4 regions of the Bacillus sp. FAU20 genome follow, and region 3 is predicted to be linked to each of the others. Evidence: riboswitches for the same ligand, from Rfam matches in the RefSeq annotation. Region 3 holds a riboswitch; each other region holds the start of a gene.
What was found. Region 3 has a riboswitch for S-adenosylmethionine ahead of AC0OM3_RS13255 (peptide ABC transporter substrate-binding protein). Riboswitches for the same ligand answer to the same signal wherever they lie in the genome.
Positions count from the first base shown of each region.

Region 1: another riboswitch for S-adenosylmethionine. It lies ahead of metK (methionine adenosyltransferase); the one in region 3 lies ahead of AC0OM3_RS13255 (peptide ABC transporter substrate-binding protein).
Region 2: another riboswitch for S-adenosylmethionine. It lies ahead of AC0OM3_RS17415 (Na+/H+ antiporter NhaC family protein); the one in region 3 lies ahead of AC0OM3_RS13255 (peptide ABC transporter substrate-binding protein).
Region 4: another riboswitch for S-adenosylmethionine. It lies ahead of AC0OM3_RS22095 (ECF-type riboflavin transporter substrate-binding protein); the one in region 3 lies ahead of AC0OM3_RS13255 (peptide ABC transporter substrate-binding protein).

Region 1 is NZ_JBVYHY010000003.1:1,264,190-1,272,477, forward strand. Features, by position in the region: gene AC0OM3_RS06830 (DMT family transporter) at 1-5, shown strand, start outside; gene AC0OM3_RS06835 (hypothetical protein) at 34-255, opposite strand; gene AC0OM3_RS06840 (ATP synthase subunit I) at 535-918, shown strand; gene AC0OM3_RS06845 (hypothetical protein) at 1,185-1,382, opposite strand; gene pckA (phosphoenolpyruvate carboxykinase (ATP)) at 1,695-3,281, opposite strand; SAM riboswitch class I at 3,510-3,631, shown strand; gene metK (methionine adenosyltransferase) at 3,801-5,000, shown strand; gene AC0OM3_RS06860 (GNAT family N-acetyltransferase) at 5,042-5,566, opposite strand; gene AC0OM3_RS06865 (hypothetical protein) at 5,590-5,766, opposite strand; gene AC0OM3_RS06870 (hypothetical protein) at 5,773-5,952, opposite strand; gene AC0OM3_RS06875 (MogA/MoaB family molybdenum cofactor biosynthesis protein) at 6,189-6,698, shown strand; gene AC0OM3_RS06880 (molybdenum cofactor guanylyltransferase) at 6,695-7,297, shown strand; gene AC0OM3_RS06885 (glycosyltransferase family 4 protein) at 7,580-8,288, opposite strand, start outside.
Region 2 is NZ_JBVYHY010000021.1:705,817-714,104, forward strand. Features, by position in the region: gene AC0OM3_RS17390 (response regulator) at 1-296, opposite strand, end outside; gene AC0OM3_RS17395 (sensor histidine kinase) at 293-1,348, opposite strand; gene liaF (cell wall-active antibiotics response protein LiaF) at 1,348-2,088, opposite strand; gene AC0OM3_RS17405 (PspA/IM30 family protein) at 2,195-2,857, opposite strand; gene AC0OM3_RS17410 (lmo0954 family membrane protein) at 2,905-3,261, opposite strand; gene AC0OM3_RS17415 (Na+/H+ antiporter NhaC family protein) at 3,444-4,760, opposite strand; SAM riboswitch class I at 4,855-4,960, opposite strand; gene AC0OM3_RS17420 (ribonuclease FAU-1 family protein) at 5,081-5,599, opposite strand; gene gltP (glutamate/aspartate:proton symporter GltP) at 5,668-6,942, opposite strand; gene AC0OM3_RS17430 (murein hydrolase activator EnvC family protein) at 7,437-8,288, shown strand, end outside.
Region 3 is NZ_JBVYHY010000017.1:157,675-165,962, forward strand. Features, by position in the region: gene AC0OM3_RS13245 (YhgE/Pip domain-containing protein) at 1-91, shown strand, start outside; gene AC0OM3_RS13250 (peptide ABC transporter substrate-binding protein) at 132-1,772, opposite strand; gene AC0OM3_RS13255 (peptide ABC transporter substrate-binding protein) at 2,178-3,818, opposite strand; SAM riboswitch class I at 3,950-4,054, opposite strand; gene AC0OM3_RS13260 (aldo/keto reductase) at 4,207-5,040, opposite strand; gene proC (pyrroline-5-carboxylate reductase) at 5,042-5,845, opposite strand; gene pnuC (nicotinamide riboside transporter PnuC) at 6,032-6,682, shown strand; gene AC0OM3_RS13275 (GRP family sugar transporter) at 6,750-7,601, opposite strand; gene modB (molybdate ABC transporter permease subunit) at 7,902-8,288, opposite strand, start outside.
Region 4 is NZ_JBVYHY010000026.1:34,673-42,960, forward strand. Features, by position in the region: gene AC0OM3_RS22080 (peptidoglycan D,D-transpeptidase FtsI family protein) at 158-2,284, shown strand; gene AC0OM3_RS22085 (macrolide family glycosyltransferase) at 2,730-3,917, shown strand; gene AC0OM3_RS22090 (aspartate/glutamate racemase family protein) at 4,009-4,689, opposite strand; SAM riboswitch class I at 4,843-4,958, shown strand; gene AC0OM3_RS22095 (ECF-type riboflavin transporter substrate-binding protein) at 5,099-5,647, shown strand; gene AC0OM3_RS22100 (ABC transporter ATP-binding protein) at 5,658-7,358, shown strand; gene AC0OM3_RS22105 (energy-coupling factor transporter transmembrane component T family protein) at 7,351-8,151, shown strand; gene AC0OM3_RS22110 (YjcZ family sporulation protein) at 8,288-8,288, shown strand, end outside.

The DNA of each region.
Region 1 (8,288 bases), on a different contig from region 3:
AATAGGAAAACAGATCACCTATGATCTGCTTTCCTATTTTTTTATTTTTGGTAAGAAGATGAGAAATAAGATAGCAGTAATAAGTGGAATTAAGTTTAAAAATGGAATACGGAAGAGTGTAATAAGAATAATACCTGGAAGAAGAACACCGAGGACAGCGTAAAAAATGCTATGATTTTTCGTGTACCAATACAATGAAAGTCCAATAAGTGCAGGGATAATGAGGTGAATGAGAGCCATTAAAAAATAAATCATTAGACGCCCCCTTTATTTGTGTGCTTATTACATCATATCCGTATGTTCATAGATTGATATCATTTTTTTCATAAATGGACGAAAAAAGTTTGAAAAACCGTCACAAAATATGAGAATATGATGTTTGAAATCTTGTATAATATTATTTTCTAAAAACATTTAAACAACATAAACATACTGTTTATGTTGTTTTTAATTTAAATGAAATGGATTTAAGGAATATGAATTTGAAAGAAATTTTTTGTTGGATAGATAAGAACGAATGAAGAGAGGTACAGCATGATTAGTATGTCACTAAGATCATTTAAAATCCAATCGTATTATATACTAGGTATTTTGTTACTAGGATGGATGTTAACACCGTTTTCAGCACACTTTTTAGGCGCTGGAATTGGGCTTATTGTAAGTATGTATTGCGTTTGGCTTTTAGGGAGAAGAATTGAGAAGCTTGGAGATAGTATTGTAAAGAAGACGAAAGCACCGACACTCGGTATGTTTAACCGTTTTGCAGCTGCCATTTTGGGTGCTATTATTATGTACGAAATTGAGCACCACATGGTTATGTGGGCGTTTGCAGTAGGGATTATGGGTGGTTATTTCTTAATCGTTGTGAATTTAGGTTACTATAGCATGAAAGATGAGAAAGAACTAACAAAGAGCTAAAAAAGATAAAAAGATAAAAGAATTCTTTTTAGATGGAATAGATGATCCAGCCACGGATAGAAGCGGTCAGGGCCTTTTTTAGCCCCATGTGATGTGAAACCCGAGAGATGTAGTGAGTAGGGATATTATTTATATGTTCGAAGCCATGACTTGTCTCTGTTGAAATGGGTTTACTCTGGGATAAGTGATTCAGTGATGGATAGTACAGCAGGAAGCATAACTTTACATAAAATACAGGTTTCTGCTTCCAATAAGTTAACATGAAATTACGTATTAGTATGACTCTTAGCTTCTTTAAAAAAGTTGGATATAAGACAGCAAACTATTCCGGTAATTAGAATAATATATTTTATCGTTTCACTTGTATGCTCAAATAAATTAACGTTAAGCATTACAAGTCCCCAAAAAACTTGAATCGCTCCATAACTGAATAAAATTTTTCCTGTACGAGAAAAATTTTTCATAGGTCTCACCCTTTCCTGTATATGTAAATTGTATCATAAAAAAACTAAAAACGAATAAATATAAAGTGAATTTTCTGTAAAATTATAGATGTTGGCATGCCATTTTATGATTTAAGTCACAGATCAAGAGATTAACGTTTCACTTTATATAAGATATAGAAAGAAGCTTACGTTTTCACGTAAGCTTCTTTTTTATGTAAGTGTGTGTAACCGTTAAGCCGCATTGGGTTTTGTCGGTGAGTACGCGAAACTTTACGTTTACACGACACTTATTCATATGAGTAAAGGGTTATTCCAACAGAAATTTTTAATTTAAGCGATTGGGCCGCCTAAGTTAATAATATCTTCAGAAACGCTTTCGAACTTTTTGAAGTTCTCTTTGAATTCATTTGCAAGCTCGATTGCTTTTGATTTGTAAGCAGCTTTATCAGCCCAAGTTTGTTCAGGCATTAACACTTCGTCAGGTACACCTGGTACGTGAAGTGGAACTTCAAGACCGAAGATGTCATGTTTAGCTGTTTCAGTTTTTGCAAGTTCGCCGCTTAATGCTGCTTGAATCATTGCACGAGTGTAACCTAAGTTCATACGTTTACCAACGCCGTATTCGCCACCAGTCCAGCCAGTGTTTACTAAGAATACTTTCGCATCGTGTTTCTCGATTTTTTCACCAAGCATTTCAGCGTAGCGAGATGCATCAAGTGGTAAGAATGGTGAACCGAAGCAAGTTGAGAATGTAGCTTGCGGAGATGTAACACCGCGCTCTGTTCCTGCTAGTTTACTAGTGTAACCACTTAAGAAATGATACATAGCTTGTTCTTTTGATAACTTACTGATTGGAGGCAATACGCCAGATGCATCAGCAGTTAAGAAAATGATGGTATTTGGGTGTCCAGCAACACTTGGCAGTACGATATTGTCGATCGCATGCATAGGGTATGCAGCACGAGTATTTTCTGTTAAAGTAGTATCGTTGTAGTCTGCGATACGCGTTTGGTCATTAATGATAACGTTTTCTAAAACAGATCCAAATTTGATTGCATCGAAAATTTGTGGTTCTTTCTCGTGAGAAAGGTTTACACATTTTGCGTAGCAACCGCCTTCAATATTGAATACACCGTTATCAGACCAACCGTGCTCATCATCACCAATTAATTTACGGTTTGGATCAGCAGATAAAGTTGTTTTACCTGTTCCAGATAAACCGAAAAATAGTGCTACGTCACCTTCTTCACCTACGTTTGCAGAGCAATGCATAGAAAGAATATCTTGTTCAGGTAGTAAGAAATTCATAATAGAGAAGATTGATTTTTTCATTTCTCCAGCGTATTCTGTACCACCAATTAGTACAATACGTTTTTCGAATGAAACCATAATGAATGCTTCAGAGTTTGTACCGTCAACAGCTGGATCAGCTTTGAAGTTCGGTGCAGAAACAATTGTGAACCCTGACTCATGAGTTGTTAATTCTTCTTCAGTTGGACGAATGAATAATTGATGTACAAATAAATTGTGCCATGCATATTCATTAATAACTTGAATTGGTAGGCGGTAATTGCGGTCAGCGCCTGCAAATCCTTTGAAGACGAATAACTCTTCTTTTTCTTTTAAGTATTCTAAAACTTTAGTATATAATTTATTAAAATGTTCTTCAGAAATCGGTTGGTTTACAGCTCCCCAAGCAATTTTGTCAGCAACCGATGCTTCTTTCACAATAAATTTATCTTTAGGAGAACGTCCTGTATATTTTCCTGTTGAAGCAGAAACGGCACCAGTAGAAGTTAATTTCCCTTCATTTCGCATTAATACTTTTTCCACTAATTGCGGAACACTTAGTTGAATCTGTGCATTGCTTCCGTTCAATAATTCATGTAAACCAATTTGGACATTCACAGTACTCATATTTATATACCATCCTTTTCATTTAATGAAATATTTCTCGTAATCCCCAACAAGAGTATAACACAATTATATAAATAATGTATACTATTTATTTCTTTTTGTTTGTGTGAATACATTATTTCCTTATTAATATTTCATTTTAGGCGCATTGAGAAAAACTTTCACGAAAATGTGAATATTAATTGACAAATGAATATCATTTCTTTAGTATAGGTTGGGACGGATACTCTCTTATCCCGAGCTGGCGGAGGGACAGGCCCGATGAAGCCCAGCAACCTCACTTGTATTGATAAATGCAGGTGAATAGGTGCTAAAACCTGTGCGAGGCTACAGGTCTCGAACGATAAGAGCGAAGGGCAAAAAGCAGTATGCAAGTAGCAAATTAAACCTTTCCTCTATATAAAGTAGGAAAGGTTTTTCTGTATGCTTGTGTGGGAGAATAAATGTATGTCGCAATCTGTGGCAAATTAAGGATGAGTTCCGTACAATATATACAATTACTGTAGGGAGGTTTACCACATGACAAAAAAACGTCATCTGTTCACATCTGAGTCTGTAACTGAAGGACATCCAGATAAAATTTGTGACCAAATTTCTGATTCAATTTTAGATGCGATCTTATCAAAAGACGCAAATGCACGTGTAGCTTGTGAAACAACTGTAACAACTGGTTTAGTATTGGTAGCGGGGGAAATTACGACTTCTACTTACGTAGATATTCCAAAAATCGTTCGTGAGACAATTCAAGGCATTGGTTACACACGCGCAAAATACGGATTCGATGCAGAAACTTGTGCAGTTTTAACATCTATCGATGAGCAATCTGCTGACATCGCTATGGGTGTTGACCAAGCGCTAGAAGCACGCGAAGGTCAAATGACTGACGCTGAGATTGAGGCAATTGGTGCAGGAGACCAAGGTTTAATGTTTGGTTTCGCATGTAATGAAACACAAGAGTTAATGCCACTTCCAATCTCGCTTGCTCACAAATTAGCTCGCCGTTTAACTGAAGTACGTAAAGATGATACGTTATCATACCTACGTCCGGATGGAAAAACGCAAGTTACAGTTGAGTATGATGAAAATGGTAAACCAGTACGTGTTGATACTATCGTAATTTCTACACAACATCACCCAGATGTTACATGGGAAGAAATCGATCGCGACTTAAAAGAGCACGTAATTAAAGCTGTAGTACCAGCAGAATTAATCGATGGAGAAACGAAATTCTTCATTAACCCAACTGGCCGCTTCGTAATTGGTGGACCACAAGGTGATGCTGGTTTAACAGGACGTAAAATCATCGTTGATACTTACGGTGGATACGCTCGTCACGGTGGCGGTGCATTCTCTGGTAAAGATGCAACGAAAGTTGACCGTTCTGCAGCATATGCAGCTCGTTACGTTGCGAAAAACATCGTAGCAGCTGGTCTTGCTGAAAAAGCAGAAGTACAACTTGCATACGCAATTGGTGTAGCACAACCAGTATCAATTTCAGTTGATACATTCGGCACTGGTAAAGTATCTGAAGACGTATTAGTAGAACTAGTTCGTAACAACTTCGATCTTCGCCCAGCTGGTATTATTAAAATGCTAGACTTACGTCGCCCAATTTACAAACAAACAGCAGCTTACGGCCACTTCGGACGTACTGATGTAGATCTATCATGGGAACGTACAGACAAAGCTGCAGCTTTAAAAGAGCAAGCTGGTCTATAATATATGAAAAAAAGCTTTGCGCAGTGAGCGCAAAGCTTTTTTTATTTATAATTACGTTGAAATAAAGCGAAGAGTTCAATGTCATGCCAAGTGCCGTTGCGGAATATAGCTTCTTTACAAGTTCCTTCATGTTGAAAACCGAGTGATTTATATAATTTAATTGCTCTCTCGTTGAAAGAAAATACTCGTAAAGAAAGGCGATGTAAATTTAATTCTAAAAATGCATAATTCAATAATAAAGTGAAAGCTTCCTTCCCATAACCTTGCCCCCAGTAATCCTTTTTACCAATATCAATAATGCATTCAGCGTTTCGATTATACGAATCAATATGAATTAAAGAAGTAATACCAATTGGAAGATGCGTAGCTTTTTCTTCAATGATATAGCTTTTAGAGTTTGAAGAATGAATAAATTGCTGGCAAAGTTTTTCTGTATCTTGTAAGGAATATTTATCAAGGTTAAGGGTAGTTGAACTCATAACGTCTATATCATTATGCCATTTATAATACGTTAGAATATCATCTTCGGAAAACTTTCGTAACTGGATACGGTTTGATTCAAACAATATAAGCCCACCTTTTGTATTTACTAGTTTTTGTTCATTATTTCAATACACGAGCTACAATAAATGTGTCCTTCTAGTTCAATATACTTTCTTATATTAGTCATACCATTTGCCGGAAATGGCATATGAATCCACGCTTTTTCATACGTTTGTATTTCTTTTTCACATGATTTACAAAGGATTGGTTTCTTCTTGAACATATGTAATCAACCTTTCATTTGACGTGCTTTACTTGCGCAAAAGGCACTACTTAGTAAAAATAGTGTCGCGAATATAATGCTTACTAATGTAGCGTATGGAATTGCGCCTTTTAAGGAAAAGCCGACAGTGATGGAAGCGACGAATAAGAGGATGAATGTTGTTGTTAATTTTTTATAAAGTTCCATACTATGTAGACCTCCAATCTATTTTTTAGTACAAGTTTTAAAATTGAATTCTATTATGTAGAAAATATAAAGAGTAGCTAAAGATGTGTAGTCTAGGAGTATAAGAAATTGCACTTTCCTTTTTGTGGGTTAGTATACTTATATTGTATCATGGCGCATGATTGGCTTCATACATAATTGTGTAAAGGTATGTATGATAAAATGAAGAAAAGTCTTTAAGAAAGGAAAGATAAAAAATGAGTGTAACTGAACATAAAAAACAAGCTCCAAAAGAAGTGCGTTGCAAGATTGTTACGATTTCCGATACACGTACGGAAGAAACAGATAAGAGCGGACAACTATTACATGAATTGTTAAAAGAAGCGGGACATAAAGTAACTTCTTATGAAATTGTAAAAGATGATAAAGAAAGTATTCAGCAAGCAGTGTTAGCTGGTTATCATAAGGAAGATGTAGATGTTGTATTAACAAATGGCGGTACTGGTATTACGAAACGCGATGTCACAATTGAAGCAGTATCAGCGTTATTAGATAAAGAAATTGTTGGATTTGGTGAGCTGTTCCGTATGATTAGTTATTTAGAAGATATCGGAAGTAGCGCAATGTTAAGTAGAGCGATTGGTGGTACAATTGGGCGCAAAGTAGTTTTCTCGATGCCGGGGTCTAGCGGAGCGGTTCGACTTGCGATGAATAAATTAATTTTACCGGAATTAGGCCATATTACATTTGAGCTGCATCGCCAATGAGTAAGTGTGCTGGAATTGTATTAGCGGGCGGTATGTCGAGTAGATTTGGTGAGCCGAAAGCGTTAGCAATTTGGAAGGGAACTACTTTTGTTGAGCATATTGTGAAAGTGATGGGAAATACTTTGCAAGACATTGTAGTAATTAGCCATACTGATATAAAAGAGCGAGTAGAGCAATTCGTACAAGTCCCTGTTATAGAAGATATCCCGCACTATAAAGGGAATGGACCGCTGGCCGGCATTGTATCAGGTATGGAATACATAGAAGCAGATTGGTACGCTATTATGCCTTGCGATGCGCCAAATGTTTCGCATGAGTGGTTTACCATTTTATTAGAGCAAACGAGCAATGAATATGATGCGGTTGTACCTATTATTAATGGAAGGAAACAACCGTTACTTGCAGCGTATCATAATCGAGTGAAAGAAAAGATTTATGCTTTGCTTCAGGAAGAAAAAAGAAGTATGGGCCAGCTTTTATCACAATGTAATGTGAAGTATATTGTTGGTGAAGATGTACAAGCGAATGCGGATTGGTTTATAAATGTGAATACGAAAGAAGAATATGTGCAGGCTCAAAAAGACCTTTCAAATGAATGAAAGGTTTTTTTGGATACAGAAATTGGGGAACAATTACTGTATAAAGGTATGTGAGTAAATTGATTTTAAGGGGAATTTCTTAAAATCACTATACAGTTAAAATAGTGTATAACCATATATTAATTTTTATGGGTTTTTATTACAAGTCTGTTTAGTTATGTTTATTTTTGATATAATGAATATAGAAATAAAACAATGTTTAACCTTATGTATCATTTATGAAACTAAAATTTATAACTGTGTAATAAACTCCCTTCGTCTAGTTGAAGGGAGTTCTTCTGTTTAAGCGAGTAATTCTGATGCGGTGTGCTGAAGGACTTCTTCATATTGGTCAAGTAACCCACGGAAAATCTCATCCCAGCTTTTTGTTTTAGCATAAGACGAAGCAGCTATGCCCATTTGTATAAGCTGCTCTTCATTTCGCAATAAAGAATGGATGGATGATAGAAATGAATCCGCATGTTTGGGCGGGCAAAGAATTCCTGTTTTTCCATCTGCAATAATATTTTTAACCCCACCACTATTTGCACCGATGACAGGTGTACCGCATGCAAGTGATTCGAGTACGACATTTCCGAACGTTTCAGTAGCAGATGGAAATATCATGATGTTAGAACAAGCATATACTTCAGCTAAATCTTTACCTTGTAAATATCCAGTAAAAGTGACATTTGCTTTCGGAACAGCTTCACGTAAATTTGTTGCTAGAGGACCGTCTCCTGCGATGAGCCAATGAATGTCATTTCGAGTATGGGCTGTTTTGACGATAAGGTGTTGCAACGTATCAATATCTTTTTCAGGGGCAATCCGTCCAACGTAGGAAAGGACATACTTCGCTGTAATATTATATTTTTTTCGGAATAGGTCTGTATTGTAAGATGGATGAAAGAGTGTGCAATCTACACCACGTCCCCAAATGGATAGGGCCTGAAAGCCTTTATTTTTTAGTTGGTGTAACGTTTCAAAAGAAGGAACGAAATTTTTTTGCATA
Region 2 (8,288 bases), on a different contig from region 3:
GTCGCCCCAGCCTCAATAACAGGATACAATTTTTCGTCATCTAAAAAACTTGTTACAACTACAATTTTTGCTTCTGGCCATTCTTGAATAATAGCACGTGTTGCTTCGACACCATCCATCTCGTCCATGACAAGGTCCATCAAAATAATATCCGGTCTTAATTGCAAAGCTAACTCTGAACCTTTTCTTCCATTTTCAGCTTCTCCAACTACTTCAATATCTGGCTGCGTTGATAAATATGCAGATACACCCATTCGAACCATTTCATGATCATCCACTAGTAATACTTTTATCATGATTCTCCCCCTCTCTCAATCATAATGGGTACTTTCACTTCTATCTGTGTACCTTTATTTGGAAAACTAAGCACTTTTAATGTACCACCAATTTCATGAACACGCTCTTGCATCGATCTTAGACCATATGAACCAGCCTTATTAACCCCTACTTTAAACCCAACGCCGTCATCAATGATTTTTAAAATCGCATATTGATCAATTTTTCGAAGGCGCACTTCCGTTTTCTTTGCCTTCGCATGCCGTAAAGTATTAGACAGCGCCTCTTGCACAATACGGAATAAGTGATCTTCTACACCTTTTTTTAATTGAATCGGTTCAATTAACCATTCAATTTTCATATGTTGCTTTCTAGACAGTTCTGTTAATAATTCTTCTATACCCTCTGTTAGTTTTTTACCTTCTAACTGTACTGGGCGTAAATGAAGAAGCAATGCTCTCATTTCTGATTGTGCATTTACGACCATATTTTCAACGAGTTGCAACTGCTTTTTCGTCGTTTCTGGAAATTCAGCTACTTGTTCATTAATAGCCGACATCATCATCGACATTGCAAAAAGCTGCTGACTGACAGAATCATGCAGCTCCCTCGCCAATCGATGCCTTTCTTGAGAAATTGCTTCTTGTCTCATCTCTTCATTCCAATGAGCTCGTTCATTCGTTACTTTTTGAAAGAGTCCAGCTTGCTCCTCTAATCGGCGAGCCAGAACGATTACTTTTCGTTCCACTTCATGAAATTCATCATCTGCAGTAAACGAAACATCACTCGGAAAATTCCCTCGCTCTACTTCAAATAGAAACGTATTTAATCCTTGTATACGCTGCTCTATATAGTAACCGATTGCATATCCTACAATTCCTCCGATAAGTAAACTTGTAGTCATAATAAACAAGCCAATTGGAACAGAAGCGATGGATTCCTTCCATAATAAATCATATACTTGTTGCTCGCTTTTCCATACATATACAATTGTACAAATGAGTGCGATACTAACTGAGGACAACATAGAATAACGAATATACATCCACGAAATATTTTTTTGTTTCTTCATTATACTTTCCTCACTTCCGTATCGCCTACGACAAGCGAAGAAATAATTTTTATACGACGAGGAGCCTCTTTATACTGCTCTGTTCTAAATGTAACATTGCGGTTAAACCCTGTCTCCTCATGACCTGGCAAGAGCACACGTCCGACAATAACAGAATGATTTAGAGACAATTCAATATCATACGGCACATATAAACGAATATTACCAACGACACCCCGAATAACAATTACCGTTTCCCCTTCTGGAATCATAGCAGTTGTTAAATCTATTTCCACATCACAAGCACCATATTGAACATTAATATCCTCAAGTTCATAAATATGATCCATCATTCTTACATTGCCTACAAACATATTTTTCAAATATGGTTCTGTACGATATATTTGCTTCTCTTCGTCTATAATCCCTTTTTCTTTAATTTCAACCTTCATTGCTTTTTGCTGATGTCCTTGTTGAATCAATTGATAACCAATTAAAGCTAAACAAGCAAATACGACAAGAACAAATGCTGCTGATGAAAATAAGAAAAATAAAAATACGATACCACCAACAAATAAAAATACATTTCCCCGTACATAACGATTCTTTTTACGATAATGCCTTCCAAACATAAGCATAATAAATGCAAAAATGAGACCACCTGGTTCAAAATGTCCAAGTATCATATCAAGAAAAAGACCGAATCCAAATATGATGAGGAGCATTCCCATTAATTGTGTCTTTGAAAAATGTTTCTTCATTTCAGCTCCCCCCTTCTTGTCACATATACATAGAAGAAAAGGCATTGCTTTCCAACACCTTTTCTCCTATCACTATATCATAAGCCTGTTTTATAATATACTACTATTATTTTGTTAACTCTTTCGTTAACGATATATCATTCTTTTCTTTCATTTCACGCTCAAGTTTTGCAATTTTCATATCAAATGTGTCACGCTCATGCTCTTCATTCATACGAGTTTCTAAGTCACGAATGTGATCTTCAATTTCTTCAAATCGTAAGAACGGATTATTTTCATCCATTTTATGCATCGCAGTATTCATACGACGATTTGCATGTGCCATATTTTCACGTGCCATTAGTTCCATACGCTTTGCGTGCATTTCTTTTAACTTATTTTTCATTTCAGAAAGACGACGCTCTAACTCATCAATTTGCTCTACAACACCTGCATACATTTCTTCTAATCGAGTTACTTGCCCTTCATAATAAGCTACCTCTTCTAAAGCACGTTCATGCAATTGTAATTCGCCTGCTTCTTGAGCAATGATAGCTTGCTTTGATCTTTTATTAACGAAATAACGCGCTTGCTCAAGCTCACGAGCAAAGTTAGATTTTAATGTTTTATGACGCTCAATTAACTTCTCAATTTTTGTTATTTCGCGCTCACTATCACGTAAATATTGGTTTAACATCGCAATTGGATTTTTTCTTTCCTTCTCATCTAACACGTTATGAAAATCAGCTAAAATTGCATCGCGTACACGTCCGAATAAAGATTGTTTCATTATAAATCTTCCTCTCTTCTACTTTATTTATAATTTGATTTATTGTTTTAATTTTTCATTAATTTGTTCCACTCATCTTCAAAGTTGCTATATGGTTTAGAACTTTCTGGAGCAGATTCAACAACTACATCTTTTTCTTTTTTCCACTCACGGTATCCGTAATATAAAACCACTAAAGCAGCGATACCGATTAATGCTGGCGAATGAGAAAGTGCAATGGATAAACCGATTAAACCAACAATACCCCAAGCTAACTTTCCAAAAAATGATTTAGCTCGCACAAATGATTTATAGCTCCAATATACAACTCCTGCTCCGATTGCGAACCCTACAATACCAGCAAGACTACCAAGAGCAATTAAAGCCAAAATACCGGCTGCGATAAACGCTAGAAATTGTTTCATCTTGTGCTTGCCTCCCTTCGATTTGATACTCTTATCTTAACTATTTTTTCATCTTTCCATAACGAGCTTAAGAACCGTTTTTAACTCAGACTTAAGACCGAGTCATATTCAGCCCTTTACGCAAAAAAACGTGCAGAGTCTATTCTCTGCACGTTTTTTTAATTACTAACATTCATATTAAATTAAGCTGTTTTATGATACTTTTTTTTCTCAGCTACTTTCGAAAACCTTGGAAACCCAATTAAAATAGAAACAATCCCACATACTCCAACTAAGATTGGATAAAATGCATATGGTAACAATTCAACCGGAGATAACGCTGCAAATCCTGCTGCCGTTAACATTTGGGCACCGTACGGAATTAATCCTTGCACACAACATGAGAAAAGATCTAATACACTCGCTGATTTACGAGGGTCTATTTCATATTGATCTGCAATATTTTTTGCAAGCGGGCCTGTAAAGATAATTGAAATCGTATTATTCGCTGTACACATATTTGTCATACTCACTAAACCAGCAATACCAAATTCCGCTCCTTTTTTCGAACGAATATTACGTGTTAATACATTCATTAAATATTGAATACCACCATTATATTGGATTAATTCAACCATACCGCCAATTAATATAGCAAGTAATACTAACTCCATCATACCGCCCATTCCAGTCGTTACACTTTTAAAGAAACTTTCTAACGTGTAACTTCCATCTATAAGACCGATAACACCAGATAGTACAGTTCCACCAGTTAATACAATAAGTACATTCCAGCCAAGTAGCGCTGTAATAAGTACTCCTGCATACGGTAAAATCTTTATCCAATCAAAGCTATGCGCTTTAACCTGCGTATCACTTCCTGAAGTAACTATTACTAATAGTACAATTGTGATAATAGCTGCTGGTAATACAATTAAAAAGTTCGTTTTAAACTTATCTTTCATTTCTGTTCCTTGTGAACGAACAGCTGCGATTGTTGTATCTGAAATAAATGATAAATTATCACCAAACATCGCTCCGCCAACAACAGTAGCCATCGCAAGCGCAATTGAGATATCAGTTTGACCACTAATACCTACAGCAATCGGTGCTAATGCTGCAATTGTTCCCATTGAAGTTCCCATCGCTAATGAAATAAACGCAGCAATAACAAAGATTCCAGCTATGATAAATCCTGGCGGTAAAATAGTTAACGCTAAATTAACAGTTGAGTCTACTCCGCCCATTCCTTTAGCAGTTTCAGAAAATGCACCTGCAAGCACAAAAATTAATACCATAATCATAATATCCGGATTTCCTGCACCTTTAGCGAACCGCTCGACTTTCACATTAAAACTTTCTTTACGATTCATCACTAAAGCGACTCCTACAGCAATTGAAATCGCTACAAGTATCGGCAATTTATAGAAATCACCTGTAATAATTCCAGAACCAATAAATAGCGCCAAAAATATCCCAAGTGGTAATAAAGCTAAACCATTTCCTCTCGTTTCTTTCAAAGTACCATCTCTCCCTAGTTTCAACCTTTTTCTAATGAATAACAAAAGACCTCTTCCAATGAGAAGAGGTCTTATACATCTATAAGAAACGCTCTTCTCATCTTTCAAGCACACGCTTGCTGGATTTGGCACAGCACTCTGAAATCGAGTCCGCTGCCGAGGCATCGTAGGGCCAGTCCCTCCGCCTCTCTTTATAAGAAGGTTTCATATTTATTTTTTAATAATAATTTCTTTCCTAACTTTACTCGCTTACAAAACAAAAGTCAATTGTTTTTTGTATAGATTTTTTTGGTAATTATACAAAAATGTGAATACAACAATCATTTTAACTTTTCGATTTCTTCTTCTAATATTGAAATCCAATAAAATTCACTATTTTTTATTGCAGCTAATATCCATTTCGTAGTGTACCAAGCTAACTCATACTCTTCCTTCGTGACATCGCCACTTTTATAAGCATCCTCTAGCTCCTCTTCATCTAATACATACACCTTACCGCTAGATAATAATACTACATCTAAATATAAATCATCAAAATAAGGTAAACCACGATCGTCTATTTTATATTCTTTCGCCACATCGATATAATATTGCACTAATTTTTTCTGATCATCTAACATAGCGGTAATCGCAAAGTTTTTCCCGTCTATGAAATATTGAATCCACATATACTGATCCGCTGCAATACAAAGTTCTTCACCATCATATTCTTTACAACTAGGCTTCCTCACCTTTTTTATATCCAGTATTCCGAGCATCCCCTCTTCCACTTGCTTAACCGTATAACCCTTCTCTATTAGCCTCTTCCACGAAGAACCGTCACCATATTTACGTTTCATTATGTCTGCTCCTCTTCTATATACAGAAAAGCTCCCACATATTATGTGAGAGCTTGTTCATATTATAATTAAGCCGCTTGACCCTTTTCAGAAATCTCTTTTAAATAAGCTTGTCCTTTTTCAGCGTCATATTGACCTTCCCACTTAGACATAACTACAGCTGCTAAAGAGTTTCCTACAACGTTAACTGCTGTACGAGCCATATCTAAAATACGGTCAATACCAGCAATGAACGCTAAGCCTTCAGGTGGAATACCTACTGTACCAAGTGTCGCTAATAATACAACGAATGATACGCCCGGTACACCTGCGATACCTTTTGATGTAACCATTAATACAAGCAATAATGTAATTTGTTGTGTAATAGATAAATCAATACCGTACATTTGCGCTAAGAAAATAGCCGCAATTGCTTGATATAAAGTTGATCCATCTAAGTTAAATGAATAACCTGTCGGAATAACGAAAGATGTAATTGCTTTCGGACAACCGAATTTCTCCATTTTCTCCATGATTTTTGGTAAAACTGTTTCTGAGCTTGCTGTAGAATACGCTAAAATCAGCTCGTCTTTTAAAATCTTAAAGAATTGGAAAATATTAATTCCAAATATTTTCGCTGTAAGTCCTAAGACAACTACTACGAAGAAAATCATTGCTCCATATACGACAATTAGTAATTTCCCTAATGGAATTAATGAAGCAAGACCAAATGTAGAAACTGTAACACCAATTAGTGCAAACACACCAAATGGTGCAAATTTCATAACTTGGTTTGTTACGTAAAACATTGCGTCAGCTACACCTTGGAAAAATTGAAGAACTGGTCTTCCTCTTTCACCAATTGCCGCTACACCTAAACCAAATAGTACAGAGAAGAAGATAATAGCAAGCATATCTCCGTCAGCTAATGACTTCATAATGTTCGTTGGAACAATATTTACAAATGTATCTGCAAATGAATGACTTTGTACTTGCTCTGTCGTATGTGTATATTTCGAAATATCTGTCTTTGTTAACTGCTCCATATTTACGCCTTTTCCTGGTTGGAAAATATTCGCTATTAATAGACCAACAATAATTGCAATTGTTGTAATAATTTCAAAGTAAATAATTGTTTTTCCGCCTAGTCGACCTAGTTTTTTAACATCGCCAACACCAGCAACCCCAACAACAATGCTTGCTACAACAATCGGTACAACGATCATTTTAATTAATCGGATGAAAATATCACCAATTGGTTGTAAGTACTTCACAACAGCTGGATTATCAAAGAAAATCGCCCCAACCGCAATACCAAGTGCAAGTCCTATTAATATTTGCCATGCAAGTCCTATTCTTTTCATATTTGTTGTAACCCCCTCTTCGATGTGTCACTCTATCTCTCATTCTATCTCTATAAAACTTGAAATTAAGAGTATTACATATTATTCGACAATTCACTACATTTTGTCCCTGTTAAAAATCATAAATCAAAAATTTAAATCTGACAACAAAATAACTTTGCCCGAACACAAATAATTTTCTTGACAAAAAGCAGACCCATGTCAGAAAACCTAACATGAGAACGATTCCTCACTAGTGTTTTATTAGCTTTCCAAGCAATATCTTATCTCATAAAAACGATTACTTTCCTCCTTTATTTTACAGATAAATCCCAAAATATACCTTTGTTACACATATGAATAAAATGTAAGCACTATGACAATTACAGTTGAAAAATGATAAATTCCGACAAAACTTAGCAATTTTATAAATTTTTCTTTACATTATGATTACAACGATAGACACCCTTCTTCTTATGATATATAACATTCATAGGGAAAGGAGTCAGACAACAATGAAAAAGAAATTTGCAGCGTTTAGTGTTTTAGCAGCAGGAACGATTTTTGCTTCCCCGTTACTTTCACCCGTATACGCTGAAACGAATCAAGATAAATTATCTAATATTCAATCTGAATTAGAAGGCAAACAAAGTGACTTACAAAATAAATCAGTCGAGAAAGAACAAATAGAAAAAGAAATTCAAGAATTACAGAAGAAAATCGATGAATTAACTACTTCTATTAATAAAAATGAGGCTGAATTAAACGATACAAAAAAGGAAATTAGCAAAACGCAACAAGTAATTACTGATAAAAAGAAACATATAGAACAATTACAAACAAACATAGATACACGTCAGGAAGTTATTAAACAACGATTACAATCTATGCAAGAAAAACCGCGTACAAATATCATTACAGAAGTATTAACAAACTCTACAAACATTGCTGATCTTGTTGATAATATGTACTCCGTAAGTTTAATATTAAACAACGATACAGATATTGTAAAAAAACAAACATCTGATCAAAATGCTGTAACAACAGAAAAAGAAGCTGTTGAGAAAAAAGAACAACAACTGAAAGAATCTGAACAAAAACTAGAACAAAAACAGCAAGAATTACAAAATAACCAACAACAGCAACAAACCCTTATTAACGATCTACATACGAAAGTAGCAAAAGTAGATTCAGAGATTGAAGGATTAGAAGAATCCAAAGGCATTTTAGAAAATCAACGTCAAGCTGTTCAAAGAGCAATTGAAGAAGAAAAACGTGCCGAAGAAGCTCGTAAAGCGGAAGAAGCTCGCCAGGCAGAAGAGGCTCGCAAGCAACAAGCTACTAAATCTGCTCAAAAAGCTCAAGCA
Region 3 (8,288 bases):
CATTATATTAGTTACGCAATTGGTAGCGGTAATTACTGTATCTATAAAAGGAATAGTAAAGAGAAGAAGTCATGTAGTTAAAGAAGTATAAAATAAAAAGGTATCCTGTGATTGGATACCTTTTTATTTTATTATTTTGCAACTTCTGTCCACTTGTAGTTAAATTCACCGCCGAAGTCAGTTGTTACAAGCCCTTTAATGAAAGAGCGTTGTAGGTAAGAACGACCTTGTTGGTATAAAGGAGCGACAGCACCGTCTTGTAATAGAATTTTTTCAGCTTGCTTCATTGCTTCAAAGCGTGCTTTTTCATCGCCAGCTAAATCTGTTTTCACTTTATGAATTAGCTCATCGTACTCTTTGTTAGAGTATTTATCGAAGTTATAAGCACTATCTGTTGTAAATAAATCTAAGAATGTAATTGGATCAGCGAAGTCAGGGCCCCACCCGTCAATACCAATTTCATAGTCACCACTTAATAGTAGTTTCAACTGTTGTTTGCGTGGTTGCGGTTTTAAATTCACTGTTAATCCATCTAAGTTTTTTTCTAATTCACCTTTTAAATATTCACCAGTCTTTTTAGCTAAAGCATTATCACTTGTTAATAGTTCGATTGTTACTTTGTCAGTACCAAGTTCTTGTTTTGCTTTTTTCCAATTTTCTTTCGCTGTTTTCACATCATCCTTGACTAGATTTCCATTTTCTTTACGGAAGTCATTGCCTTCTGGGCTCTTTGCAAATTTCGCAGGAACCATTCCTTCAGCTGGAACAGCGCCGTTATTTAAGATTGTTTCTACGTAAGCTTTTTTATTCATTGCGCCGTTAATAGCAAGGCGTGCATGTTGATTTTTTAATGTTTCATTTTTCTGATTTAGTCGTAAAAATTGAATGCCGACTTCAGCGCGTTCCTTGAAGTTTGGATCGCTTTTATATTTATCAACAAACTCTGCAGTTAAAGCAACACGATCAATTTGTCCTGAATCATATAAGTTCACTTCTGTAGACTTATCTTTAACGACATTGAAGTTGATTTCTTCTAATTTTACAGTTTTAGCATCCCAATAGTTAGGGTTTTTCTTCAATTGGAAGCTTTGTTCATGTTTCCAGTTCTCTAATGTGAAAGCACCGTTGTAAATTAAATGATTTGTTTCTAAACCATATTTATCGCCTTGAGACTTTAAGTACTCTTCATTAATTGGTAAGAATGTTGAGAATGTCGTTAAGCTTAAGAAGTAGGGAACAGGACGGTCTAGTTGTACTTCTAACGTTTTGTCATCAACAGCTTTGACCCCTAGTTGATCAATTGGCAATTGTTTTTGGTTTATTTGTTTCGCATTCTTTATATCGAAGAATAAGAATGCGTATTCAGCTGCTGTATTAGGATTTACAGCACGTTGCCAAGCGAAGGCAAAGTCCTTTGCTGTAACAGGAGTACCGTTTGACCATTTTGAATCACGCAGATGGAATGTATATTTTGTTTTATCGGGACTAATGTCAACCGACTCAGCGACGCCAGGAACCGGTTTATTATCTTCTCCCATTGCATATAACCCTTCAAAAACATTGCGCATTACGTTCATGGATTCCCCATCCGTTGCTTTTGCAACATCCATTGTTGGAATTTCTGAAGCGAATGATAAGTTAATTGCCTGTTTATCAGGTGCTTTATCGTTTGCTTTCGCTCCGCTTGCATTATCTTTATTTCCCCCGCAAGCAGTTAGTAATAGACTTGCCCCTAAAACAGATGCAACAACAGGTACAACTTTTTTCTTCATTGTTCGTTCCTCCCTAAATGTGTTGTTCGTAACGTCATAATGTCCGTGTCTTGAAGTGGCTATAGAAGGAGATAAAACCTATTATAAATATTTGTTTATAGGTAATCATGTGTTCTATATGTATATACATGTTGAACTATAATCTATCGTTATGTGTTTCAACGTAGTAGACATTATATTTTGATGGTGAAATATTTTGTTTCTTTGATTATTTAGAATATTAGCACTGGAAAGAACTATATGTCAATAGTAAAAATAGATTGTTAATTTCTTAGAATAATATATTAAAAAAGCAGATTCTCATGTGTGAGAGAACCTATTTTTAATATATTTTGCTAAAAAAACAATTGGTGTGGGCTAATAATAAGTGGGGATGAAGAACCCCCCACTTATTAAAGTTTCACTTTATTTTTCAATTTTTGCCCACTTGAAGTTTAATTGACCTGCAAAGTCTACTTGCACAATTCCTTTCACATAAGAACGTTCTAAATAAGATTCGCCTTTTTGGTAAAGAGGAGCGATAACAGAGTCTTTAAATAATATTTTCTCGGATGCTAGTAATGCTTCCCAGCGAGCTTTTTCATCACCAGCTAAAGTTGTTTTCACTTTTGCTATTGTTTCATCGAATTCCTTATTAGAGTAATGATCTAAGTTATAAGGGTTATTCGTTGTAAATAGCTCAAGGAATGTAATTGGATCCGCAAAGTCAGGGCTCCAGCCATCAATTCCGATTTCGTAGTCACCTTTTAATAAAAGCGAAACTTGTTGCTTACGCGGTTGCGGTTTTATATTTACTGTTAATCCATCTAGATTCTTTTCTAGTTGTCCTTTTAAGAATTCACCAGTTTTCTTATCAAGGTCAGCATCACTCGTTAATAATTCTAATGTTATCTTTTCCGAACCAAGCTCTTGTTTAGCTTTTTTCCATAACTCTTGTGCAGATTTTGTATCAACTTTTGTTAAATCGCCGTTTGCAGTACGGAAGTCTTTTCCTTCAGGTCCTTTTGCAAAGTTTTTTGGAACGAGACCAAATGTTGGTGTAGATCCATCATTTAATAACGTATTTACAAAGGATTTTCTATCAATTGTTTGATCAATTGCTTGGCGTGCAGAAACGTTTTGAAGCACTTTGTTTTGTTGATTCATACGTAAAAATTGTACGCCTACGTTTGGACGTTCTTTAAAGTTAGCATCCTTTTTATATTTATCGACGAAGTCAGATGTTAGTTTTATACGATCTAATTGTTTTGACTCGAATAAATTTACTTCTGTTGATTTTTCTTTTACGACGTTAAAATTGATTTCTTCTAGTTTGACAGTATCTTTATCCCAATAGGTAGGGTTTTTCTTGAATTTAAAGCTTTGTTCGTGCTTCCAATCGCTTAGTGTAAAAGCTCCGTTGTACAAGATTGTATTATCTTCTAAAGCGTACTTATCACCTTGTGCTTTAAAGAATTCCTCGTTAATTGGTAGAAATGTTGGGAACGCTGTTAAGCTAATAAAATACGGAACAGGACGCTCCAATTCTACCTCAAACGTATGGTCATCAACTGCTTTTACACCAAGTTGGTCGGCTGGAAGTTCTTTGTTGTTAATTTTTGTTGCGTTTTTAATATCAAAGAATAGAAATGCATATTCAGAGGCTGTTGCTGGATCTACGGCTCTTTGCCAAGCGAACACAAAATCTTTAGCTGTAACAGGAGTGCCGTTTGACCATTTTGAATCTCGCAAATGGAATGTGTATTTCGTTTTATCGCCACTTACTTCATGAGATTTTGCAACACCAGGAACAGGTTTGTTACCTTCACCAAGATTATACAAACCTTCAAATACGTTTCTCATTACTTGACCAGAATCAGTATCTGTAGCACGAGCCGTATCCATTGTTCGTATTTCAGTAGGTGAAGATAAGTTTAAAACCTGTTTACTAGGTGCCTCGTATTTTGCATTTGCTCCGCTTGTTTCGTTTTTATAACTACCGCAACCAGTTAATAAAATACTTACTCCTACAACTGATGCAATACCGGGTACAAACTTCTTTTTCATTTGATTTTCCTCCTAAATAATTAAGTTTGGATGATGATGAGGGAAATGAAAATAAAAAATCCCTCTTTTCATATTGAGAAAGAGGGATTTTTACGTACAAGTTATGCACCCGTATATAAACGAAGTCCCTCATTCTATCTTTCAAGCATAAAGCTTGCAGGAAGTGGCACAGTATTCAAAATGAACCTGTTGCCGAGGTTTCAAAGGGCCAGTCCCTCCACCTCTCTTGATACAATGAGTAAACGAATAAATTTTATTAATTTTTGTTTTTCTTTGATAATTCAAAATCTTACACCTTGAATAATGAAGTGTCAACTAAATGAAATATAGTTTAAATTTTCAGTTTTATTAAATGAAAAAACCACTGCATATGGCAGTGGTTTTTCTACTAGAAGTTAAAGTTATCTGGATCTGGACCAACGCGACGATCTTCATTTAAAGCTTGAATTGATTTCATATCATCAGCACTTAATTCAAAGTCGAAGATGTTTGCATTTTCAATAATGCGATGTTCTTTAATTGATTTGGGAATTGTTACAACTTCGTTTTGTAAATCCCAGCGTAAAATAATTTGCGCAGTTGATTTATTATATTTTGTCGCAATTTTTTGTAACGTTGGATTATCTAGTAGTTGTCCTTGCATTAATGGTGACCAAGCTTCAAGCTGGATATTATGTTCTTTACAGAATGCATGTAACTCTTCTTGTGCTAAACGTGGGTGGTATTCCACTTGGTTGACCATTGGCTTAATTTCAGCAATTTCAAATACGTCTTGTAAGTGGTGAATGTGGAAATTACTCACACCGATAGCGCGAACACGGCCATCTTTATAAAGTGTTTCTAATGCTTTCCATGATTCAGTATATTTCCCTTTTACAGGCCAATGTACTAAATATAAATCTAAATATTCTAGACCTAATTTCTCTAATGTAGTTTCAAATGCTTGAAGTGTTGTTTCATATCCTTGATCGCTATTCCATACTTTTGAGGTAATAAATAATTCTTCACGTGAAACACCGGATTCACGAATCGCTTGCCCAACGCCTTCTTCATTTTGATAGATTACTGCAGTATCGATGCTACGGTAGCCATTTTTAATTGCTGCTTTTACAGAATCAATTACTTCTGAACCATCTTCTACTTTAAAAACACCTAAACCAAACCAAGGCATTTTTACACCGTTATGTAATGTTGTATAGTCTTTTAAACTTGTTAAAATCATATTATTTCCCCCTAGCTTTTTTGTTTGTTGCTTCTACTGCTTTTTGAATTGCCTCTGAAAAATTATATTCGTATAAAGTTTTGAGACCCTCAGCTGTGGAACCACCTGGCGTTGTTACTTGTTCGCGAAGGTTAGCTGGATTTTGCGTTTGTTCAAGCATAGAAGCAGAGCCAGAAATCATTTGAATGACAAGATGTTTTGCGGTTTCTTCATCAACTCCATAACTTTTTGTTGCTTCAATTAAGCTTTCAGCAAAGTAATAAAGGAAGGCTGGTGCACTTCCAGTAACTGCAGTAAGCTGATGAACTTCTTCCTCAGTACAAAGTTGCGAAGTACCAATACCTTTTAAAAGTAGTTGCAGGGTTTCTTGATGTATCTCGTTTACTGATTGTCCCATTGTATATAAGGAGATAGACTTTCCAATTTCAGCAGCTGTATTAGGCATAATCCAAGCAACAGGCGTGCCTTTTGGGAGTCTAGCTTCTAAATAAGATGGTCCAATGCCAGCTGCTACTGTTACGACTAGTTGATTTGATATTAACGGAGATAGCTCAGCTAATAACTCTTCATGAGCAGAAGGTGGCATTGCTAAAACAACCGTATCAACAGATGTAACATGCTGTTTCCAATCTGTTGTAGTAGACACATTATATCGATGTTGTAACTGTTTTAGCTTTTCTATGTTGCTTCGGTTAGAGACGATAATTTCTTCGATGTACTCTTTGCTTGTTTTAAGTAATCCGGAAAATATAGCTTCTGCCATACGACCGGCACCAATAAATAAAATTCGATGTTTAGTTAGCATATCCTTTATTCCTTTCTAGTAGAGATATGTTATAAAAACGATATCATCTTTAAGAGAATTTTGTAAAAAGAAAAGACTTATCGTAGATGGAATGGATAATGAGGAGGAGGAAATTCATGGTAAAGGAAAGGGCTATTCCTTATACTGGTAATAGGGAATTTATTACACATCTAGGGAGAGATAAATATGGTTAGAAGTCCACTTTTTTTACTTGTTTCTAGTATTATTTGTGTATTAGTTGGATTGTATATTCAATCGAGTTATATTGAAATTTTCGCATCAATTATGGGAATCATTAATGTTTGGTTATTAGCGAGAGAAAAAGTATCCAACTTTTTATTTGGCATGATTACTGTTGCGGTATTTCTATACATTTTTATTACACAAGGTTTATATGCAATGGCAGTATTAGCCGCTTTTCAATTTATATTTAATGTATATGGTTGGTATTATTGGATTGCACGAAGTGGGGAGGGAGAGGTAAAAGCAACAGTTCGTTTAGATTTGAAAGGGTGGACTTTTTATATAAGTTTTATTTTAGTTGCTTGGATTGGTTGGGGTTATTATCAAGTCCGTTATTTAGAGTCAACAAGTCCATATTTAGACGCTTTAAATGCCGTATTGGGACTAGTGGCTCAATTTATGTTAAGTCGAAAAATATTAGAAAACTGGCATTTATGGATTTTATATAACGTAGTTAGCATTGTAATTTATATTTCTACTGGTTTATACGTCATGCTAATATTAGCTGTTATTAATCTCTTTATATGTGTAGCTGGTTTGCTAGAGTGGAAGAGCAATTATAAGGGACAAGAACATACAAATAACTATATATAGAAAATAATTAGAATTGAAAAACCCCTGAAGCACATATGCTCCAGGGGTTTACTAATAGAATATAAGATTATGCTTTTGTCATACCAAGTAATACAGCGCCGCCAATAATTAAAACACTACCGAGTGCAATAAAAATCAATTGACGTTTTGTTTTCTTTTCACCTAAGAATACAATCGCACCGAATGTTGAGATAACGATTCCAGTTTGAGATAATGGGAAGCTTGTTGCTACTCCAACACGTGGTAATGAAAGAAGTAAGAATAAGTTTCCAGTTCCCCATAGTAAACCAGACAAAGCATTACGGATTGCATATTTGTTAAATGGTTTATGTTTAGACGTCAGTACAACCGCACCAACAAACATACCAACTGCTTGTGGTAAAATAGCAGACCAACCATCGATATTATACCAACGAATAATAATTACATATACAAGATAGCCGAAAGTAGAAACAATTAAAGTAAGAAGTCCTTTTTTCAATTGTCCAGGTGGCTGAGCATTTTCTTTATCATCTAATGATGTGAATACAACACCAACTACGATTAATAGAATTGCAATCGTTCCCAGAATGATCGTTGTAGTAGTAGTCCACTCACGGAAAGCGATAACCCCAAAGATAGAAGTTGCAACAAGTTGCATACCAGTAGAAATCGTTACAGTAGTTGAAACACCTAGTTTTTCAACTGTTTTTAATTGGTTTACTTGTCCTAAAGCCCAGAATAAACCTGAAATAAAACCAACAATTAAGATTGTCATTGTTAAAGCTGGTTGAGTAAATACATACATAATTGTTGCGAAGAATAGAGCACCGATTGTCATACCTACCGTTTGGCTATATGCACCACCGCCCATTTTTACGCTTACTAATAAGATGTTTCCCCATGCAATTGCAGGAAGAAGCGCTAATAAAATGTCCATTACAAGACTCCCTTCGGTTTGCTATACCAATATAGTTACATATCGTTCTAACGATCGGTAATGCCCCACTAATAGAGTAGAAGATTACCGATCGCTAAAACAGGATGAAGAATTCACGATATAAATGCGTTTTCATTTCTTCATTTTTTGAAACACCTCCATATAATAACAGGAAATTGCCTATTTTAGAAAGTGAATTCAAATAAAATGTATATTTAAATAAGAGGTAAAATTCAGTTATTTCCCATTGGTATATTTTATTTCCTAAGAAATAAAGAAGCAGCTTCGACAAAAGCTGCTTTAAGAGTTAGTGATTCTTTTATTAATAAGTTGAATACATAGTAGAAATATGAGTGACATACCAATAGTAATAACTACAAGTGTCCAGGCGAGTTGCATATTACTTGCATCAATAGCCATGTAAATTGCAGTTGGGATTGTCTGTGTTTTACCAGGAATGTTCCCGGCAAACATGAGTGTAGCACCAAACTCACCGAGCGCGCGGACAAAGCTCAAAATCATCCCGCTTAGTAAGGCAGGAAATGCGAGTGGAAGTGTAACGTGCAGAAAAACTTGATATTCACTTGCGCCAAGGTCACGAGCACTTTCTTCAATTTGTACGTTTGCGATAGAAAATCCCGTTTTCGCTGATTGGTACATAAGCGGAAATGCAACAACTGTAGAAGC
Region 4 (8,288 bases), on a different contig from region 3:
GTAAACTTTACCTTTTCTTTACCTTTGTTTTAATTTCTATTAAGTTTTAAACATTATATTAATATTTGTACAAAGCAATGTATAGAAATTGTACATTACTTTTAATATAGAAATGTGATTATTATTTGGAATATTGTAAGGAGGAGATTATGACAAGGTGAAAAAGCAAGAGAAGAAAAGTGGGAGAGTAGTACCTCTCCGGTTAAATATTTTATTCCTTTGTGTATTTTTATTATTTTCTGGCATTATTATTCAGTTAGGGAAAGTACAAATTTTTGATGGAGAAACATATAAAAATGAAGTAGAGAAGAGAGAAAATACAACCGTGGGTCTTTCTGTACCACGTGGGAAAATATTTGATCGTGAAGGAAATCCAGTAGTTGATAATAAGTCTTTACGTACAATTACATATACAAAGGTGAAAGGTGTAAAACAAGAAGAAATATTAAAATCAGCAAGACAACTTGCAGATATTATTGAAATGCCACAAGAAGATATAGATAAGTTAACGGAGACTGATAAGAAAGACTTTTGGATGCAATTAAATCCAGAACTTACTCAAGACTTAGTATCAAAAAAAGAAATAGATAAGTTCCGAGATAAGGATATTACCGGAAAAGAGCTAGACAAAAAAATAGAAGATTTAAAAAGGAAGCGCGTTACAGATAAAAATCTTCAAGAATTAACGGCTAAAGATATAGAAGTGTTAGCTATTAAAAGCAAAATGAACTCAGGTTTTCAAATGGCACCTCAAATTATTAAAAAGAACGTTAGTGAACAGGAATATGCGGTGATTAGTGAAAATTTAGCGAACCTTCCAGGGGTAGATGCATCAGTTGATTGGGAGAGAATCTATGTAAATGATGGGTTATTCCGTTCTGTCCTTGGTAACGTTTCAAATGCTGATGAAGGATTGCCACGTGAAAGATTAGATTATTATTTAGTGCGTGATTATAGCCGAAATGATAGGGTCGGCAAAAGTTATATAGAACAGCAATACGAAGATGTACTTCATGGTACAAAAAAAGAAGTAAGAAGCATTGCTGATAAACAAGGAAATACTATTAGAACGGAAACTGTTACTGAAGGGAAAAGCGGTAAAAATTTAACTTTAACAATAGATATGGAATTGCAAAAAAAAGTAGAGGAGAGTATAGAAAAAATATTAAAACAATATAAAGGATCAGAATCAATGTTAGACCGTGCTTTCGTAGTGATGATGAATCCAAAAAATGGCCAAGTATTATCAATGGCTGGGAAAAAGCTTGTAGAAAAAGACGGGAAAATGGAAGTAGAAGATTATGCTTTAGGCACGCTGACTAGTTCTTATGAGCTTGGATCAACGGTTAAAGGTGCGACAGTGTTAACAGGGTTTGAAACAAATGCAATAACTCCTGGAACACATTTTTATGATGCACCTATGAAGTTTAAAGGAACTAAGGAGAAGAAGTCTTGGAAAAATTTTGGTGATATAGACGATCTAAGAGCGTTACAAGTTTCTTCAAACGTTTATATGTTTAATATAGCATTAAAAATTGCTGGCGTGGATTATGTGAAAAATAGTTCACTAGATATTAAACAAGAATATTTTGATAAAATGAGGTATTATTTCAGGCAATTTGGACTAGGCGTACAAACTGGTATTGATTTACCAAATGAAACTGCAGGACAAATTGGAAGAAAAGATAATCAGCCTGGTTTCTTATTAGATTATTCTATTGGACAATATGATACGTATACACCACTTCAGCTTGCACAATATATTTCCACTATCGCAAATGGAGGGTATCGAATGAAACCACAAATTGTTCAAGAGATTAGAGAACAAACCGTTCAAAAAGATGAGGTTGGTAAAGTAGTACAATCAATAGAACCCGTTGTTTTAAATAGAATTGATATGAAACAAGAATATATTAATCAAGTAAAAGAAGGATTTAGAAAAGTATTTCAAGAAGGAGATGGAACGGGAGTAAGAGCGTTCCAAAAAGCACCATATAAACCAGCTGGTAAAACAGGGACCGCACAAACTGTATATGGTGGAGAAAATGATATTGGGCGAAATGAGAAAGGCGACCGTAGAGAATGTTATAATTTAACATTAGCTGGATATGCGCCATATGATGATCCAGAAGTAGCATTTTCTGTTGTAGTACCGTGGGTTAAAAATGATAAATCAGGCATTAACTCCGATATTGGAAAAGAAGTTTTAGATGCTTATTTTGATTTGAAAAATAAGCGATTAACTGGTGAAGCGCCAAAAACAGATGACTCTAAAGAGAATTAAAATGGACGAAACGTCTCTAGCATTCATGTGAACTAGAGGCGTTTTTATCTGGGAATAGATTAGAAATGAGGTATATATGAAGCTGTTTATTCTAAAATATTGGAGGAACATAGGTAGCTACATCATAATAATAATTGAGATTATATTTATTAATAACTCTTTTTTTATTTTAATGAGCTAAAATAATTCTATTAACGATTCACGTTTTGTAAAATAAATCATATATTGATAGCATAGGACAAGCAGAAAAGCTTGTTCTAACCTCACAGAACACTCCTTATCACGGTTAGGCATCTACATAGGTAGATGCCTTTTTTTATGTTGATGACTGAAAATTATTTATCAACATAATGTTGCAAGCACATTAGGACTATTAGGGGACGATTACATGTACAAATAACAGTATGCTTAATTAAAATAGTGAAATGTAAGGAGTGAGGAATAAGTGCTAAATATTTTAGTAGTTAATTTTCCAGCAGAGGGACATGTAAACCCTACATTAAATTTAGTAAAAGCCTTTACTGAACGAGGGGATAATGTACATTATATTACAACGGCAAACTTTAAGGGTAGAATTGAAGATTTAGGAGCTACTGTACATACTCATCCGGATCTATTAAAGGGGATTTCTATTGATGCTGAAACCTCATCTGGGTTAAATGCTTTCTTTCATGTGCATGTTCAAACTTCTTTATATATATTAGAAATTACGAAACAATTAAGTGAAAGCATAAATTTTGATTTCGTAATTTATGATATATTTGGTGCGGGAGAGTTAGTAAAGGAGTATTTAAAAGTTCCAGGTGTAGTGTCCTCACCTATATTTTTAATTCCTTCAGAGTTTTTGAAGACATTACCTTTTCATCCAAATGCAGATATACCATTCCAACCAGAGAAGATCTCTGAAAAATTATTAAACCAGATGGAACATGAATTTGGAGTAAAACCAAACAATAATCTTCAATTTATGAATAATAAGGGTGATGTTTGTCTCGTATACACAAGTCGTTATTTCCAACCTAATAGCGAATCATTCGAAGAAAATAACATTTTTATTGGACCGAGTATTTCAAAGCGTAAAACAAATATAAAGTTTCCATTGGAATCACTTAAAGAAAAGAAAGTTATTTATATTTCAATGGGAACACTGCTTGAAGGACTCGAACCATTCTTTAATACTTGTATTGATACTTTTTCAGATTTTGATGGGATAGTTGTAATGGCAATTGGTGATAGAAATGATATTTCTAAAATTAAGAAAGCACCAGATAATTTTATAATTGCTCCATACGTACCTCAATCAGAAATATTAAATGAAGCAGATGTTTTTATTACACATGGTGGTATGAATAGCGTACACGATGCCATTCATTATAATGTCCCATTTGTAATAATACCGCATGATAAAGACCAGCCAATGATAGCGCAAAGATTAACTGAGCTTGAAGCGGCACATAGACTATTGAAAGAACATGTTAATGTGCACACTTTAAAAGAGGCCGTAACAGATGTTCTTTCAAATGAAAAGTATAAACATGGTATAAGAAAACTTAATGATAGCTTTTTAGAATGTGGTGGTTCAAAAGAAGCAATTGCAGTTATTGAATCTCTTTTAAATAAAGTAAAACTTTAATCGATAGGGATTTTACTACCCATAAATAGCGGGATAAATAGTCGTAACTGTATACAAGCATAGAGGTTCTCACCTTTATGCTTGTATATTCTTATCCAGCAAATTGTACAGCAGTATTTGCATGTAAAAAAGCAGTATCAAAAACGGGAACAGTGAGATCATTTTGGGAGATGAGTAAAGGTATTTCAGTACAGCCTAATAATATACCTTCAGCGCCGTTTTGAATTAATGATTTTGTAATTTGTAATAGCTTTTCTTTAGATGTTTCTGAAATGATCCCTCTACTTAATTCATCTAATATGACATGGTGGATAAAAGTTCTTTCCTCGTCATTTGGGATAATTGTCTCAATGTTATATTTCGCTAATCGTGATTTATAGAAATCTTGCTCCATCGTTTGTTTTGTTCCTAATAGTCCGATACGTTTTATATTCTGTTCTACCATTTCTTTAGCACTTACATCACCAATGTGAAGAAGCGGGATAGATATTGCTTGTTCTACTTCCTCGGCAAATAGATGTACGGTATTTGAACACATTAATAAACATTCAGCCCCAGATTTTTCAACTTTCTTTGCAACTGTAACTAGTTCATTTTTCACTTCTTCATATTGATGGTTTTGTAATAAAGTAGTTACTTCACCAAAGTCCATACTATATAAAACTAACTTTGCATTTTGATCGTATTGAGAGAGTGTAAGTGTATTAATATGTTTATAGTATAAAGATGTAGATTCCCAACTTAATCCTCCAATCAAACCAATAACTTTCATAATGCATTCCTCCCGAAACGATTTTGAATTTATTATTTCATAATTCCGATAAGAATACAATGATTTAAATGATCTATTTAACAAAAAATAAAAATAGTAAGAAAAGTGTTGAAATTTACATTCTTTAGTGCCATAATACGAATTACAAATTAATACTTATCCAGAGAGGTGGAGGGAACGGCCCTAAGAAACCTCAGCAACCCCTATGCAATTTTATAGGAAGGTGCTAATTCCGCAGAGGACACGATGTGTTTTTTGAAAGATAAGAGGATTCTTGAACGTGACAGAAAATGACCTCTTATGTAAGAGGTCATTTTTTTGTTGTATAGAAAGAGAGTGTCGATGCATAATTCATTTTTAAATTAAATATAGAGTAATAAAAGTTGACTAATATGAGAGGGGAATTGTCATGAACAAATTATCAACAAAGTTAGTAGTAGCAATCGGTATTGGAGCAGCATTATACGGGATATTAGGGCTTTGGGGATTTTCTATTGCACCGAATACATTTATTAAACCAGCATTAGCTATATTAACTGTTTTTGGAGCATTATTTGGTCCAGTGGCAGGACTGTTAATCGGACTTATCGGTCATACCGTAACAGATACGATTGCTGGATGGGGGATTTGGTGGGGCTGGGTTATTAGTTCAGGAATTATTGGTTTTTCAATGGGGCTTATTCAAAGAAGAGTTGGTTTTAGTGTGAAAAACGGGTCGTTTAACAAGGGGGATATTTCTTATTTAGCAATTACTGGGCTAGTTGGTATTGTCATTGCTATTATATTTGCTGGGGCATTCGATATTATTGTGATGGGAGAACCATTTGACAAAATTGTTATACAAGTATTAGGCGCAACAATTTCCGATGTCATCGTTTTCTTAGTACTTGGATTGCCACTTACAATTGGTTTGGCGAAATCCAATAAGAAACATACACATTTAAAAATTGAAAAGTAGGGATGTTAACATGCAACCAATTATTTCGTTTGAACAATTCACCTTTCAATATTGGCATGCTGCGCAGCCTACTTTAAGTGATATTACCTTTCATATATACCCTGGGGAAAAAGTGCTAATTGCTGGACGAAGTGGTTCAGGCAAGTCGACATTAGCTCATTGTATAAATGGGCTAATCCCATTTTCTTACGAAGGGACTAGTACAGGTAACGTTTTAATTGCCGGTAAAGACCCGAGGGAAGGAAGTATTTTTGAACAAAGTAAACAGGTAGGAACAATTTTGCAAGATCAAGATGCTCAATTTATTGGTCTGACAGTAGAAGAAGATGTAGCTTTTTATTTAGAAAATGAATGTGTAAAGCAAGATGATATGAAAAAGATTGTTTCGGACTCATTAAGAAAGGTGAAGATGCATACGTTTCATAAACAAAGTCCACATGAATTATCAGGAGGTCAAAAGCAAACAGTTTCCCTTGCTGGTTTATTAACAACAAATGCGGATATATTATTGTTCGATGAACCGTTAGCAAACTTAGATCCACTAAGCGCCATACATACGATAGAACTTATGAAAGATATACATGAACAATATAATAAAACGATTGTTATTATCGAACATAGGATAGAAGAAATTTTAAAACTGGATTTAGACAAAGTTATATTAATTGATGAAGGTAAAGTCATTGCGATAGGAACACCAAAAGAAATCTTAGCGTCAAATATATTACCACGTATCGGCTTAAGAGAGCCTATTTACATCGAAGCATTAAAGAGATTACATTTTGATAGTAATAATGACGTAATATATCCAATGGAAAACCTTCAAAAAGAAAAGGTAAGCAACGTTATAAAAGAGTGGATGGAGAAACAAGTCATATTAAAAGGGAATACTAAAAACAAGGAATTACTTAAAGTGGAGAATTTATCATTTTCATACTCTAATAAACAAAAAGTATTAGAAAATGTAAACCTTTCAATATATGAAGGAGAAATTGTGGCACTGTTAGGACATAATGGAGCAGGGAAATCAACATTAGCTCATAGTCTTATAGGCATAAACAAAATGAAAAATGGGAAAATCTTGTTAAAAGGTGAAGATATTAGTTCTTGGTCTATTCGTAAACGTGGGGAAATCATATCTTACGTGATGCAAAATCCAAATCATATGATTACACAGCCTACTGTTTTTGAAGAAGTTTCATTTACATTAACATTACATAATTTTTCTAAGGAAGAAATTAAGAATAGAGTAGAAGGAACTTTAAAAATTTGTGGTTTATATCCATTTCGTAATTGGCCAATTCAAGCACTAAGCTATGGGCAAAAAAAGAGATTAACAATCGCATCTGTATTAACAACAAATCCTAAACTTATCATATTAGATGAACCGACAGCGGGACAAGATTATTATCACTATAAACAATTTATGTCTTTTATTAAAAACCTAGCTAAAAAGGGTATTTCATTTGTTTTTATCACTCATGATATGAATCTCGTACTAGAATATGCAGACCGTGCAGTAGTTCTACATGAAGGGAAAATTATTGCGGATAATACAGTGTTTGATGTATTAGGCGATCAAGAAACGTTACAAAGAGCCAACTTAAGAGAGAGTTCTTTAACCAAGCTTGTTAAATTTAGTGGGATTGCATGTCCAGAAAAATTTATGGAGCTTTATTTAGACAGTAATAGGAGGGAGGAAGGTGCATAGTACATATTTTCATCGTATGGATGGGGTAGTGAAATTGTTTTTATTTATTTTTTGTATGACGCTTACTTTTTTGTTTTTTGATTTTCGGGTGTTACTAATATTATTTATTATTGGGTGTATCGGGCTCAGCATTGCTAAAATTCCATTTCGTAAAATTTTAATTGTTTTTAGTGTCATATTTACATTTAGTTTATTAAACTCTGTCATGATTTTATTGATTACACCAACTCATGGATCTGAATTAACTGAATCATATACCGTGTTTTTACATGTTGGATATGCAACGATTACATATGAAACATTATTTTATGCAGCTACACTTTCATTAAAGTATTTTACGTTATTACCATTTACACTTCTTTTTATTTACACGACAGATCCAAGTGAATTTGTAAGTAACTTAAGTAAACTGGGTATTCATTATAAGATTACTTATGCAATAAATATTGCACTACGTTATATTCCTGACATCCAGTCTGAGTATAAAATTATTAAACACGCGCAAGAAGCGAGAGGAGTGGCTTTTGAAAAAGGAGAAGCAAGTTTATGGGTTCGTATGAAGAACCGTGTTTTAATTTTCTGGCCACTAATCATTCATTCTCTAGAAAGAATAGATACGGTTTCAAATGCAATGGATTTAAGAGGATTTGGAAAGAAGGATAAACGTACATGGTTTTATACAAGTAAGGCGAAACGTGAAGATTTCATCGCTTTATTTGCCGGTATTTTCATATTTATTGTTGCGGTATATTTAAAATTAAACGTATTTCAAAACTTTTGGTATCCATTTTAAAGCACTCTTTAAACGAGTGCTTTTACTTATTTTTATGTAGACATGCTCAAAAAAGGGATATACACATAATGTATAATACGAACCAGTTAAAATGATCAACTACCTATTAGTTTTCAAACCAAAAGGAGGAGAAAATA